Regions from separate parts of the Paenibacillus sp. O199 genome, predicted to be linked through region 2. Evidence: riboswitches for the same ligand, from Rfam matches in the RefSeq annotation. Region 2 holds a riboswitch; the other holds the start of a gene.
What was found. Region 2 has a riboswitch for thiamine pyrophosphate ahead of A6049_RS19375 (ABC transporter substrate-binding protein). Riboswitches for the same ligand answer to the same signal wherever they lie in the genome.

Region 1: it holds a riboswitch for thiamine pyrophosphate, as region 2 does, so the genes downstream of both, thiC (phosphomethylpyrimidine synthase ThiC) here and A6049_RS19375 (ABC transporter substrate-binding protein) in region 2, are expected to answer to the same signal.

Annotation. Positions count from the first base shown of each region.
Region 1 is NZ_LGRP01000046.1:1,511-9,232, forward strand. Features, by position in the region: gene A6049_RS29715 (S-layer homology domain-containing protein) at 1-2,153, shown strand, start outside; gene A6049_RS29720 (Fe-Mn family superoxide dismutase) at 2,291-3,616, opposite strand; gene A6049_RS29725 (alpha/beta hydrolase) at 3,814-4,842, opposite strand; gene A6049_RS29730 (IclR family transcriptional regulator) at 5,201-5,944, shown strand; TPP riboswitch at 6,061-6,174, shown strand; gene thiC (phosphomethylpyrimidine synthase ThiC) at 6,537-7,722, shown strand, end outside.
Region 2 is NZ_LGRP01000013.1:67,946-75,667, reverse strand. Features, by position in the region: gene A6049_RS19390 (ABC transporter ATP-binding protein) at 1-546, opposite strand, end outside; gene A6049_RS19385 (ABC transporter permease) at 590-1,348, opposite strand; gene A6049_RS19380 (thiamine-binding protein) at 1,348-1,638, opposite strand; gene A6049_RS19375 (ABC transporter substrate-binding protein) at 1,900-2,940, opposite strand; TPP riboswitch at 3,162-3,274, opposite strand; gene A6049_RS19370 (NAD-dependent epimerase/dehydratase family protein) at 3,420-4,175, opposite strand; gene A6049_RS19365 (VOC family protein) at 4,193-4,579, opposite strand; gene A6049_RS19360 (DUF2798 domain-containing protein) at 4,766-5,254, shown strand; gene A6049_RS19355 (MFS transporter) at 5,437-6,672, opposite strand; gene serS (serine--tRNA ligase) at 7,052-7,722, shown strand, end outside.

The DNA.
Region 1 (7,722 bases), on a different contig from region 2:
CGGATGAAGATACTAAATTACATGCCTTGGCTAATCTATCTTATGTTGATCTAGAAGCTAATGAAGAAAGATCGTTCTTGTTCACAGGACTGGAAGAGAGCACCTCGTACCGAGTGTTCCTGGCGGTAGAAGATACGAATGGTCAGCTCTGGAACATGGGAGAACGGGGATATGAAACTCCTGCAAACTCAACGCCTTTTCCACAAAACGTAGTGGCTACACCGGGTGATGGTCAGGCTGCCATTGAATGGACTGAAGAACCAGAATTAGAATATCGCGTGTATATGTACCAAGGTACGGAGGCACCTAAGGATCCGGATCTGTGGACAAATGTGACGGACAGTTACATCGATGGACATATTGGTGGGCTGACGAATGGTGAATCTTATGTGTTTGCAGTTAGATCGTATACTTCCGATGAAGAAAATTCAGATTATGTTGCATCTAACGTTGTGATCCCGCAAGAGGAGAATAATAATGGTGGTGGATCTAATCCAGATCCAGACCCGAACTTTCCTGTACCACAGCATGTAGTGGCAACAAAAGGTGAGAAAAAGGTTACGTTAACCTGGGATCCAATCAACGGATTAGCTTCGGTCTATATGTACAAAGGTTCATCAGCACCAGTAGACCCTTCACAATGGGTACTTGTTACTTCTAACATTTTGAATAGTAGTTGGGAAATTACTAATCTTAGAGAAGGCGAAAAATATATTTTCGCGGTTAGAGCTGTATATGAAGATGGCGTATCCGAATATGGAATATCTAATTCAGTGAAGATTAACATAACTCCATCCAATCCAGAAACGCCAGGTAATGGGGGAGGTGGGGGAGTTATTACTCCAACTCCTGTAACGCCAACAACTCCACAAGCTCCACAGAAAGAAGTAATCAAAGTGGATGTAGCGAATGGGGATCAAGCTTCAACGATCGCTTCCTTGGAGATTAATCGTACTCGAGGAACAGATGGTACGGTTAAGGATGAACTTTTTCTTGATCAGAGCAAAACGCAAACCATTATCGACCAGTTGAAACAGACAGGCTCCCGTACAGCGGTTGTCTTGATTCCAGACGCAAAAGATGAAGTATCACAGTGGGATCTGAAGCTTTCTCCACAATCGTCAGCAATGCTGGCTGAGCAAGGAGTGAATCTGGTTATTTCCAATCCTAATGTGAAGATTATCATTCCGGCGAGTTCCTTGAACGGACGCACAGATGATATTTATTTCCGTCTTGTACCGGTGAAGAAGGAATCCCAACGTTCAGAGATCCAAACGAGAGCACAGGCGAATGAGTCGATCATCCAATTCGTAGGCACAACGGATATCCAGATCATTGGACGTCCAATGACGATCGAAACGAATCTACAGAGCAGACCTGTTACGCTCATATTGCCTTTAGATGCTAATCAGGTTGCAAGTGTGAAGTCTGAGGAGCTAGGTGTATATATTGAGCATAGTGATGGAACGAAGGAGCTTGTACACGGCAAACGGGTTACCCTAAACGGTGATCATCAGCAAGGCGTCGAGATTGAAGTCAACAAATTCAGTACATTCTCCGTTGTTAAGGTCAAAGACTGGACAGACAACACATTGAAAGCACACCCTTATATTCAGGGGTACACGGATGGCAGTTTCCGGCCAGAGCGTAATGTAACTCGTGCGGAAATGGCAACATTAATCACGCGTATTCTGGGAACATCGACTCTTGAGGGAAGTCATGAATTTACAGATGTTACATCCAGTCACTGGGCAGATGCGGCTATCTCAGCAGCAGCTCAATCCGGTTATGTTCAAGGCTATACAGATGGCAGCTTCAAGCCGGATCAAGCGATTACTCGCGCGGAAATAGCTGTCCTGTTACAGCCGTTATTAACATCTGATCAGATGACTACTGCTCCGACAGCATTTACCGATGTAAACGAGCATTGGGCGCAACAAGCAGTAGAACAATTAAGTTCGGCGGGTGTAGTTACCGGATACAAGGATGGCACGTTCCGTCCAAGCCAGCCGATCACCCGCGCTGAAGCTGTTACAATGCTGAATAAGCTGATCGGTTTTCAAGCTGAAACGAATGCGGTAGGACAGTGGTCGGATGTACCCGCCACACATTGGGCTTATGAAGCGATTGAGGCAGCTTCTATCCGCAAGTAAATAGTTGTATTCAAACTCAAAGAGAGATATCTTTCAGTCATTTGGCTGGAGATATCTCTTTTTTTACATCAAATTATTGAACCATGGATTCAATGCGCTCCAGAGTACTCCCCGATGCTATGCTTAGCCCGAGAATACTAATAAGGCGGCCATAAGAGCTTGCGCGCAGTTTCGTAACGTTCCGCCACAGCTGGCCAGTACACAACCTTCCACCAATCCTCGATATATTTTTTGCGTTCATTCTGGTGTTTCAGATAGTAGGCGTGTTCCCATACATCAAGTGGCAGGAGAGGCACGATGTCGGACTGGGACAGGTTCTGATGTTTCTCCGCCTGTAAAATCTCCAATCTGTGCGCCCGCGGGCTCCAGACCAGCATGGACCAGCCACTGCCTTCCACTTTGTTGGCCGCTTCAGTGAATTGATTCTTGAACGCTTCATAGCTACCGAAATCCCGCTTGATCTGCTCTGCGAGCATACCGGAGGGTTTGCCTCCACCCTTGGGATTCATAATCGTCCAGAAAATGGTATGCAGGTAGTGACCTGCACCATTAAATGCGAGTTCGCGTTCCCAATGTTTAACGAGTTCAAAATTATTCTTTTTCCGCGATTCTGCCAGCTTTTTCTCCGCGGTGTTCAGTCCGTCTACGTAGGATTGATGGTGTTTGTCATGGTGTATACGCATCGTCATCTCGTCGATATGTGGTTCCAGCGCATTGTAGGCATAGGGTAGGGGTGGCAGTGTGTGTCCGCCAATAGGTACAGGTTTCTCTTTGACTGGCGCTGCTGAAGAGCTGGTTGTACCCTCGGCATTTGTATTGGGAGTCTTTACAGCAGTCGCTGAAGATTGTGCCTGTACCGCTGGAGTGGAGTTATTGATTTTTCCCGCAGCATTGGACGATTCTTCTACAGCTTCACGATAGGGCTGTTCAGACACGGGCGTTGAAGCAACGTGTACGTTGGGATCAGCCGGTTGTTCCGAGGTTTGAAGAATATGGTCCAGTGAAAAAGATGGATCAGACACCAAATCTCGCAAAGCTCCAGATTGTTTCAGCGTTTCAAGTACCCCCAGGAAATACTCCGATTCACGTATGAAATGCAGAATAACCACTTTGGCAATCGGCACCTGCTGAACAGCAGTACTTTGCTCCAGCAGGACGTACAGCTGTCTAATGAACTCACGCGATTGTGTGCAGGCCGCAGCCACGAGCTGTTCAATACAGCGGATGATGTAAGGAGCAGGCGGTTGGGTTCCCGGCAGTATTTGCTTCAACAGCTGATTCGCGACTCGTTCGCTATTCTCAAAAATCGCTTCCCATTCCGCAAGCCATTTGACATATGAGGGTTCAAGATCAGGAACCAAGGCACGAATGACAATCGTATGTTCCTTCTCTTGCTCTTTCCAGAAACGGACTTCTTCGAGTACCCGCAGAGGCAGCAGATGCCCATATCCATACCAATTCATAAGCGGTATACCTCCGTTCAGATGAATTTGAATTCAGATCCAGTAGCAGAAACGAATTGCTTCCCCGGTTCGCTCAATTTTGTATTGTACAAGGTAGAGCTGTCTTTAATTACATCCCAAAAGTATATTCTTCAGGCATGTTGTCCTATGTATACACAAAAAAAAGAGCCCCTAGGGGCTCTTGAATTACCGGATTTTCACGATTCTCCGTTATTCGTATTTTCCACATCATCGCTGCTCGTCTTGGTCACATGACTCAGGAATGTGGAGACACGGCGCAGATATTCCTTCGGATGCTCCCGGAAGATCAGCTCATGATGCGCACCGTCCACAATCCATTCATCGGAATTCGGATTGGTTTGGTTACCGGCAAGCAGCTCCGCAATCGGGTAAGGAGCTTTCTCATCCTCGGTACCATGGATGAAGAAAATCGGGAAAGGATAATCTTCTTTTTTCACTTCTTGATACGGAATTTGCTGCAATCCGGTCCCGTTCAGAATCGGGAACAGCAGGTTCATAATCTCCAGCGTAGGCTGCCGCGGAAGATCAATCTGATTATGGATGTTGTGATACAGCGTATCCGGCTCAAGCAGGAACGTGCTGTCCAGAATCATAGCATCCACATCTTTGGTAATTAGCCCAGTCTGCAGGGCTGTACCTGCACCCATGGAGAACCCCCATACGACAAGCTCCTGAGCTCCACGCTGCTTCGCAAACTGGATAGCACCAAGCAGCTGTTGGGACTCGGCTTTGCCACCTGTGGCGACAGCTTTGTTCACCTGTGAAGCGAAACCGTAATCGAACATCACCACATTGAAGCCAAGTTGGTGAGCATAATGGGCCAGATCATACATCGGTACCCAGGTCTCTTCACGATTCGCACCATATCCATGGCTGAATATGATGGTTTTGTTTGCATTATCATCAGCCGGAATATACCAACCCTGCATCGTTCGACTGCCGTCTGCTGCCGGGAACGTGATGTCTTGATACTTCATGTTCTTCGCCTGCATGGGATTGGAGAATACAGGCGCTACAGTTGGATTGGATAATACCCAAGCAATATAACCGTGTAGTGCAATGAAACAAAAGAGCAGAAAAAATACAACGGAGAGCAACAACGCCACGACAATATGTTTGAACCGGATCAGCCTCGGTGATAACGAAGAAGGCAGATCTGACACTTTCGTTTGCAGCGGGGCTTCGCTCTGGGATGTCGGATACATGATTGCCCCTCCTTTAAAAATCAAATGAAGATAACAACGAGACGAACAGAGCGGATAAATGATTTTTCTGACTACATATGAAGCAAAATCTTAATTTAATATATCTTTATCGTATGTTCCAATATAGTCAAAGTCAATTGATTGAGGCCATTTGTTACGCAATTGTTATATAGTTTTGAAGATATATGGGTAACATTTCCTTAGGGTGCAAATTGCAGGGGATTCTAATTTATAAAAAGAAAATATTTACAAATATCCCTATTCCAAATGGCGCTTTTTGGTTTACAGATGAGACCGTTTCTCATATAATTTATGTAACCAAGTTTCATGTGATGAAACATGAGGAGGGCAACTTGCCATGGAAGACCGAAAGTTAACCGTCCGGGCTGTAGAACGGGCGCTGGATATATTATTGTGTTTTACAACCCGCAGTGATCTGGGGCTCACGGAAATTGCGAGCCAGATCGGTCTGCACAAAAGTACAGTCCATCGTCTGATGGCTACTTTGGAGGACAAGGGGTTTGTGATCCGGGATGCAGCAACCGAGAAGTATCGACTCGGCATACGTATCTGGGAACTGTCTGCCCATATGTCTCGCAGCGATGATCCTGCCATTTTGCTCCTTCCTGCGATGGAGCGGCTGAGAGATCGACTGGGCGAAACCGTGAGTTTATATCTGCGTGATGGCAGTGAGCGGATTCGAATTCAAGCCGTACAGAGTGATCAGGCGATTCGTCGTGTAGCTCCGGTGGGCGTCAGACTTCCGTTATCTGTGGGAGCATCCAGTAAAGTGCTGATGGCTTTTGCCACCGAAGAGGACCGCGAAGATCTGATGAATGGACCGGAATGGCCCGTATTTATCGATCCCAAAGTATATTTGGCCCAGATGAAAGACATTCTGGAATACGGCTACGCAACAAGTTATGAGGAGCGTGAACCGGGAGCCGCGGCTGTATCTGTACCCATCATGGATCGGAAAGGCAACATTGCTGCTGCTCTGTCGGTATCCGGGCCTGTTAGTCGCCTTTCGCAGGAGACGTTGCATGAATACGCACCTGTGCTGAAGGAAGCAGCTACACAGATGGGACTGATGTTATCCTGATTTTATGCTCTGGAAATTAAAGGTTGTTTTTATGATCCGGTTGCGCTACTCTGTAATGGACGGCCCAACGGGGTCAGCATAATTGAATAATCTGCGGCTGAGATGCTGCAACTTGTTAACGTTACTGGGGGAGTCCGAATTGTCCGGACTGAGACGGAATCGCATGAGATTCTGGACCCTTTGCACCTGATCTGGATCATACCAGCGTAGGGAAGTAATCGGCGATACGACCACGAACACCATATAATGTGACCTATGGATGGACTCCGTTATGGAGCCTGAGTGAGGTGTGTTATTGGTGATGGACATAAGCCGGTTCCCTTGGGAACCGGCTTTTTTTATACAGTAAACAGGCGGAAGCTGGTGTCAGATCTGCTTTTGGATAAAGGGCTGGGTGCCATTGGCGAGCATTGGGTGTAAGCCTTCTGCTTCGACTGTCTGTATTAATTGAAGTGTATGTCCCTATTTTGTGTGGTATGGTCGCTCTTCCTTTTTCTATGTTGTGGATGGTTTGGAGCCGTGAGCAAGCATTTCAATCCAGGCAAACATCAATGAGGAGGAGACAAGAGCGATGAGTACAGGAAACCGAACGATGGGACAGGACAAGCAGGATCAGCAGTTGGCAAAGGAAAAAGGTACGGCAGGACGGGTTCAGCCCTTCCCGGGCAGCCGCAAAGTATACATTCATGGCTCACGACCGGACATTGCTGTACCGGAGCGCGAAATTGCCCTTCATGACACCAATACTCCCCAAGGAGTGGAGCATAACGAACCGCTGCGTGTTTACGATACGAGCGGACCAATGACCGATCCTGGATTTCATGCCGATATCCGGGCAGGGCTGCCAGCGCTGCGCACCCGCTGGATTACGGAGCGTGAAGATGTTGAAGCCTACCAGGGAAGAACGGTCAAACCGGAGGATAACGGATTGAAACCAGGAGGGAAGCGAACTGGAGCCGAGAAGTATCCGGGCTTGCGTGCTAAACCATTACGTGGACAGGCAGGGCGCAGTGTGACTCAGATGCATTATGCACGGCAGGGAATGATCACGCCGGAGATGGAGTTCGCCGCTATTCGTGAGGGTGTGGAGCCAGAGTTTGTGCGGCAGGAGCTAGCGAGTGGAAGGGCCATCCTGCCGTCGAATATTAATCACCCAGAGAGTGAGCCGATGCTGATCGGGCGTCATTTTCATGTGAAGATCAATGCGAACATCGGAAACTCTGCGGTATCCTCCTCCATCGAGGAGGAGGTGGAGAAGATGACTTGGGCCGTACGCTGGGGATCGGATACGGTGATGGATCTTTCCACAGGCAAGGACATTCATACGACCCGCGAATGGATCATCCGCAATTCACCTGTACCGATTGGAACAGTACCGCTCTATCAGGCGCTGGAGAAGGTCAATGGCGAAGCAGAAGCACTGACATGGGAGTTGTATCGTGACACGCTCATAGAACAGGCAGAGCAGGGTGTGGACTATTTTACGATCCATGCAGGTGTGCTGCTGCGATATATTCCGCTGACCGCCAAACGTATGACGGGCATTGTGTCACGGGGCGGGTCCATCATGGCAGCATGGTGCCTTGCGCATCATCAGGAGAATTTTTTGTATACCCATTTTGAAGAAATCTGCGAGATTATGAAAAGGTATGACGTGGCGTTCTCACTCGGAGACGGACTGCGTCCAGGAAGCATCTACGATGCTAATGATGAAGCCCAGATGGCGGAACTGGCTACGCTTGGTGAACTAACACAAATCGCCTGGAAGCATGATGTGC
Region 2 (7,722 bases):
CCGCTGCTGCATGCCGCCCGATAACATATGCGGATAGGCTTGTTCGAACCCAGCCAGTCCGACACTGCTCAGCCACTTCCGGGCATCTGCAAGAGCTTCTGCTCGGGGTGGTGCGTCCGCAGACACTTCACCTGCAAGCAGCACATTGTCCTCGATGGTACGCCATGGAAATAGTGCAGGCTGCTGTGGCATATAACTAATCTTGCCGCGTTGTCCGGTAACATCCTGACCATTCATCAGGATTTGGCCCTCCTGAGGTTTCAGCAGACCGCCGATGATGTGAAACAGGGTGCTTTTACCGCAGCCGGAAGGACCGACGATGGCTACGAATTCTCCTTGTTCCACGGTCAGGGACAGACCATCCAGAACGGGCAATGTGCTGCGTCGCTCTCGGAACGAAGCATTCACGTCTAATACTTCCAACGCTGGTGATGAATGATGTGCAGGTAAGGCCACGGTTTCATACTCAGGACTTCCGCTACTCGTTGGAGTGGTTGCACCTTCATCCGGCGCAGCAGCTACCCGCTCGTTGTGTTCGGGTGTCATCTTGTCATCACTTCCTAACCTTTATATGGTGCATATTTCAAAGTTATCGCTTTTGTGGACGCCAGCGTACGAGCAGCTTTTCCAGTAGCGCAATGAGCAGGAAGAGCAGCAGACTCAATGCCACAATAATCATGATTGCCACGAACAGACGATCCGTCCGATAGGCTGATTTTTGCAGCATCATATAATAGCCGATGCCCTTATCTGCACCGATCCATTCGGCGATAATCGCACCCATGACGCTGTACGTAGCGGCAATTTTAATCCCCGAAAACACCGAGGGCAATGCATGTGGAAGTTCGAGTTTCCAGAAAATTTGGCCGCGTTTTGCACCAGCCATGCGCATATAGTTCATCATGGCCGCATCGGTGCGGGTCAATCCGTCCATGGCAGCTACAGCCACCGGGAAGAAGCAGACCAGGATGATGGTAATCAGTTTGGGCAGCAGCCCAAATCCGAACCAGATCAGCAAGAGCGGAGCAAGCGCAATGGTCGGTATATTTTGACTAAGAATAAGTAATGGATAGAGTGCAGATTTCAAAAATGGAATCAAATGCAGCACCATCGCAATCAGTAATCCCACGAGCGTACCTGCTGCAAATCCTATCAATGTCAGCTGGATTGTTGCCCATGCATGCATGCCAAGTCGCTCGGCCTGGGAGGCTGCTTCATGGGCGATGTCCGAAGGCGCAGGCAGCATCCATTTCTCAATATGGAACAGGGAGACAGCTCCCTGCCATATCGCTATAAAGAGAATAACCGCCACAAAGGGCGGCCATACGCTTTTCCAATAGGCATGCATTAGCGATATTTCTCCGTCAGGGTGTCCATGCTGAAGCCACTTGGGCTATGGGCGATCTTGATCTGTGAGATGATGCTCGGACTGCCGGCTTCCACGAGAACTTCGTGCATTTTGCGGACAACCTCCAGCAGTTCCTCCAGTTCTCCCTCCATCGTAGTATCCAGTGGATTAACCTGATATTTCAAGCCAGACTGCTGAATGACTTCAATCGCACGATCAACATAAGGATAGGAATTTTCGCCATTTGGCGTTTTGGGAATGACTTGAATGCTAAGTAGTGTGCTTGCCATGAGAGATCACTTTTCCTTTCGAAATATATAAAATGAACTAATGACTGTTACACTTGCCACTTCGATGACAGAATAACCTTCCAATCGCTGTTATCCCCAGATTTTTTTGATTCCCTTCTCCAAAGGGAAAATCCGGTGATAGCATATGCTTCCGAAGGAGCTTTCTTTCAGAAAGCTTTTAGGCGAACGCTTCGCTTTTTCACGTTATTTCTGTCCTCTTCGTCATCGTGTAAATACTAAGTTCGTTTTATATGGATAATTTTATTGGGGTAAGAACTCGTTTGTATATGCTTTGGATACATCTACCTGCTCATCGAGCAGTTTTTTGCTAAACATCCAATCCGTGTAGTTCTGCCATACTTCCTGCTTTTGCTCACCCCAGCGTGGTGCGTCATCCTGATATTTTGGACTCAGCCACTTCTGGCTTGCGAGTACAAGATCCTTATCCAGATCCGGTACGGCCTTGATCAGAATGTTGGCAGCGTCTTCGGGATGTTCAATCGCGTATTGATATCCTTCGGAAGTCGCTTTCAAGAACGCTTTAACCAGCTCGGGATCGTTCTGAATCGTCTTTTCATTGGTAACGAGTACAGGTGTGTAGTAGTCCAGTGAATCGGAATAATCTTTCACATATAACATGTCGATCGGTTCCCCGCGCAGTTCGGCTTCAATGCCCGTCCACGCGTAGAAGATCCAGGCAAAGTCGATATCGCGTTTCACAGCGGTGAAGAAGTCTGCATCGCCCATGCTAATATTTTTTACTTTGGATACATCGGCGCCTTCGCCTTCCATAATGGACTGCATCACAGCTTCTTCCACCGGAGAGCCCCAGCCACCATAGGTTTTACCTTCAAAATCTTTGGGGGATTTGATGTTCCGGTCCACCGGAGCGGCAAATCCGGACGTGTTATGCTGAATGACTGCAGCAATGGACACGAGCGGTACGCCCTGTGTGCGGGCCTGGGTCACACTCTCCTGATAACTTACGCCAAAAGGCACTTCGTTCGAAGCCACCATTGTATCCGCGCCTCCGGCACCTGGTTGTACAATCTCGACATTTAAGCCTTCAGCTTTGTAAAAACCTTGATCTACAGCCGCATACAGGCCGGTATGATTCGTATTTGGTGTCCAGTCCAGCACCACTTTAATGTCCTTGAGGGCTGCGTTGTCACCTTCATTGCTGTTTTCGGTGTTGCTGCTGCCATTTTCTCCTGAAGGTGCAGCTTCTTTGCCGCCACATGCGGCCACAGCCACGAGTAGTACGCACAAGAGCATTAGGCCCATCATTTTACGCCATCTCATCTTCATTTCTCTCCTTCATGTTGTCCGGCCAGTGGCGCGGGGTACTCCTTGGCTTCATATCCAAGCTTCTTGCATAAATCGACAGATTTATACCAGCTATGATCCGGATGACGTCACTTTTTTTAGCTCTCTGGCTATATAAAAGAACATTAAAAAAGCGCCCCGTTAATCCGGGACGCGTGCAGGCGTTAGAGATGTGGCACTCAGCAAAGAGGCTGGGCCAATTCGATATACTCCGATTCCTACGCTGGCATGATCCAGATCAGGTCTAAGGGTCAGTATCTTGGTGGGATACACTCTCAGCCGGCCTATTCCGACTCCCCTGGGAAACTATGAAGTTACGGGCATTACTAGGTGTAATTATAGGCCAGAGGCCTACGCATGTCCAGTCAGGAACTGGATAGGGGCACGTATGAATGAATCAAAGAGGCCATTATACATGCGTATAACGACCTCTCTAGATGTGTGATTTTCAACAATTATCGTGGCGAATCATATAAGGAAATCTGACTGAGTGCAAAAGCATCGGATTTCGGGTCATAGCCTACCTGTTTCTGAGTGGTTTCCAGATTCAATCGTTTAAACCGATTATTCGAGATCCCATGCAGTATGGTGAAGGGCTCCAGATCTGTAGTTGTAATTGCTTTGAACATCAAATCACACAAGTCAGCCGGACTAAGATACGCGCTCATATCCCTTGCCTCCAGCGCGGGTCCATCCGGTTGGAAATCATCATATGCACCTATACGTATTGCTACACTTTGTAAACCTTCGGTATATGCAAAATAGGAAGCGAGCGATTCACCAAAACATTTGCTAACCCCGTACAAATTCCGTGGGCGTGTCGGCATATCCGGATAGACTTGAGCATCAATGGGATACCCCTCAATCGTCTGTGCACTGCTTGCCAGAATGACTCTTCGTACACCCTGGTCTTTAGCTGCACGGAATACATTAAACGTACCCTTGATATTGATGTCCAACAACGATTCATAGAATCCGGCATGCGGGGAAGGATCTCCCGCCAGATGTACAACCACATCCATGCCTTCGCAAGCGTGCTGACAGGCTTCGGGATCTGTCACATCAAGTGTCATGATCTCATGGCTTGTCCCTTGATACGTATGCAGTCTGTCGATATTCAAATCCGTTAGTCGCAGGTGAAATGCTTCTGACAAGTGTTGGGACAAGTCACGTCCAATTTTTCCGGCTGCGCCGGTAATTAAAATGTTCATTAAATCAGCTCCAATTCTTAGCGCTGGAAGAACTCAATCCATTCCTTCTCGGGTCCATAGATGAAGAAATAACGGTAACCGTTAGGCAGTGTAATCATCTCTCCATCAATAAACTCGGCCTCAGTTGCCTTAATGCGGTTGTACTCAGCCTCAAGGTCATCGACATGGATAGCAAAATGATGCACCGTACCTTCGGAAGGCAGCTTGTCGCTGTATCCCTGAATCAACTCAATCTCGGTCTCATCGCTTCCGTTGAAGCCGAGAAAGGCGAGCTGAATGACACCGTTGGTGTGGGTTACCCGGTCTTTCAATTCAAGACCAACAATCTCCGTATAGAAACGTAGCGTGGTCTCTAGATCACGAACGGCAATGCCGACGTGGTCAATGCGCTTTTGAAAACTCATAATCCAAATCCTCCTTATATGCAGTAAATCTTTTCTACCATTTTAAGGGATATCATAGGGCTGTACTACGAGGTTGTCAAATAGGATTTTAATTTGGAAAAATTATAATTGTTCACAGAATGTTCACTTATGAGGAGGGGTTCGTCATCTCTATAATTACGAAGGTAAACAGAGAGGATGAGAGAATTGCCAACAACGAAGAAAGAACAGATTATTTTTGGAATGATGATGTGCACAGGAATGGTCATCGTCATGATGGCCTTCAATTTATGGCACAATGGGTTATTGAGCAAGATGTCCGCGCTTGAAATACTGCTTCAGTTCATATTGTGCTTTGTCATTGCATTTCTGGTGGAGTCCTTTATTGTCGGACCTGTAGCGAGAAAAATTGCATTTTCCTTACCTTTTGACAAGTCCAACAAAATCCTGGGCGTGCTGGCTATGTCATTTTTCATGGTCATTGGAATGGTTCTGATCATGTCCTTGTACGGAATGATTTCCGCTTATCTTGCGAATCAGTTAAATGGAGCATCCGTACTAAGTACGTATCTTCATACGATTGCTCGTAATTTCAGCCTGGCGCTTCCTTACCAAATTATTATTCTGGGACCACTCGTTCGATATGTATTCGGTAAATTCATTAAGGATAAAGGGAGTGTAGTCCCTACAACCTAAATAACGTTAGTTCCGATTTAGAGCATCTGAAAGTATTTCCTGGGCAATCGTCCACTGAACTAAGATAAAGAAGTAATTGTTATTTTCAAATCAAAAAAGACCTCGTAGCATTCACGCTACGAAGCCTATCTTTTTACCAGCTATGATTCATTGAATTTAATTTATCTTCTGTTCGGTAGATATTACGATGCTGAACTCACAGTATGCCTGCGCTGCCATTGATACGCGATCACGCTGATAATCAGCAGACCAACTGCAAAAATGGCAAGCATCCACGCCGACTGGTTAACTTCCAGATGGTCCAAACTCCAGCCTGTAACCAAAGGTAGAATGGCACCACCAACACCACCTGATGCAATCAGGATGCTGGGCGTTGATTCTTCTGTTCCAGGCAGCATTTTGCTGGCGAAGACGAGGGCAATGGAGAACACGCCCGATAGTGCAAGCCCGAGTAACAGAATGATCAGAAATGCCGACCAGATCTGGTTGGTAAAAGGAAAGATCATCAGCAGTACAACTGCTGCAAGGCAGCTGTACAGAACGTAGACGCGATATTGGAATTTCTCCGCAATATATCCGGCAAACAGTCGTCCAACAGACATGGCGATCCAGAAGCAGGTAACACTAAGCGCAGCACCTGCTTCCTTCATGTTCATTTTCTCAATCAGAATGGCTGGCATGAAGTTGGCAAGGCTCATTTCGGTGCCGACATAGAGAAAGAAAAATAGAACAAATAAAGACAGAAGAGCCAAATTACGGCCGCGATAGGTTGAACGAGTTGGTTTAATGTCTGCAGGATTCATTCCATTTGGCAATTCAGCAGCGTGAGTGTGTCCAGGAGTCTGGTCTGAGTTACGTCGACTCAGCTCGTTGTCCAGCTCACCGAATGAACTTTTGGCCCAGAAGATAAAAGTCATCGCTGCACAGACGGCAACCACGAGGAACGACATGCGCCAGTACCCGGCAGAAATCAGACCGCTGGCAATGAGCGGCATGACCATAGCGCCGATACCAAATAACACTTCGAGTCGGCTCATGGCAACCGCCGTATTATCTTTAATTGCAGCAATGATGATTGTACCGATGACAGCCTCGATCATACCGAATCCGAATCCAGCTGCAGGTGCAATAACGAACATCCAGCCCCAAGGAGGCAGCAGCACATAGGATAACTCTGCAATGCAGAGCAGAACTGTAGCAATTAATATGCCACCTCGCTTACCAAAGCGTTTATTCAACCACGGAGATAACAGTACACCACCCAGGAACCCGGCAAATTGGGCAAATATCAGTGTGCCTCCCTGACTATAATCCTTGCCATAATGTTCAAGGGCAACGGGCAGGATGGAGCCGAGAACGACGTGGGCAAGTCCGATGAGGAAATAGGACAAGCATCCAATCCAAAGCAATTTTTTCATGAAGAAAAACTCCTTCTAGATATTATCTTATGTAGTAAGTCTGCCATTCAGGAGTATTTCCTAAAAACAAACAATCTCTATCATAACAGGACATGTAAGGGTGTGCACGGATAACTTGCAATGGAGGCTAAAGTTCGTATATACTGAAAAACAACAATTACAGATCGGACCATGCCGTTGAAGAGCATCCAACTCGGAGGCGTTTTCGCCAGGGGAGCGTTATTCCCCAAGTTAACCGGAACCGCCCGTTATCGCGGACCAAGAGGCTGAACCAGAATATTCTGGTTTGGCAAGTTGGGTGGCACCGCGAGCAGAGCGCTCCTCGTCCCAAGGGATGAGGGCGCTCTTTGTATTTTTACAGCCAAAGGAGACGGTGACCATGTTGGAAATGAAGTGGATTCGGGAGCATGCAGAAGAGGTGCAAGCTGCGGCAGTTGGCAAGAGAATGAATATCAATATTCGCGAATTGTTGGAACGGGACGAGGAGCGCAGAGCACTTTTACTGGAAACGGAAGAAGGACGTAGAGTACGTAATTCGTTATCTGCAGATATTGGCAGACTGATGCAAGCTGGCGAGCGTGAACAGGCCGAGGGTTTAAGGGAACAGGTGAAACAGCTGAATGGTCAGTTAGAGCAAGTTGAAGCCAAGCTTGCCGTTGTGCAAGAGGAAGTGACAAGGCTGCAATGGTTGGTACCCAATGTTGTATCGCCAGACACGCCAGTGGGTGCATCGGATGAGGATAATGTGGAGCTGCGACGTGTGGGTGAGCTGCCGGTATTCGATTATGAGGCCAAGGATCACGTGGAACTCGGTGAACGGCATGATCTAATCGACATCCCACGTGGGGTGAAAATCGGCGGAACACGAAGCTATGTGCTCAAAGGAGCAGGGCTTCTCCTGCACCGGGCTGTACAGCAACTTGCGCTTGATCTGCTGCTGAAGCATGGATTTACGCCAATGGAAGTTCCTCTGATGGTGAGGGAGAATACACTCTTGAACACGGGGTTCTTCCCCACAGGACGGGATCAGGTCTATGAATTAGTAGGCGA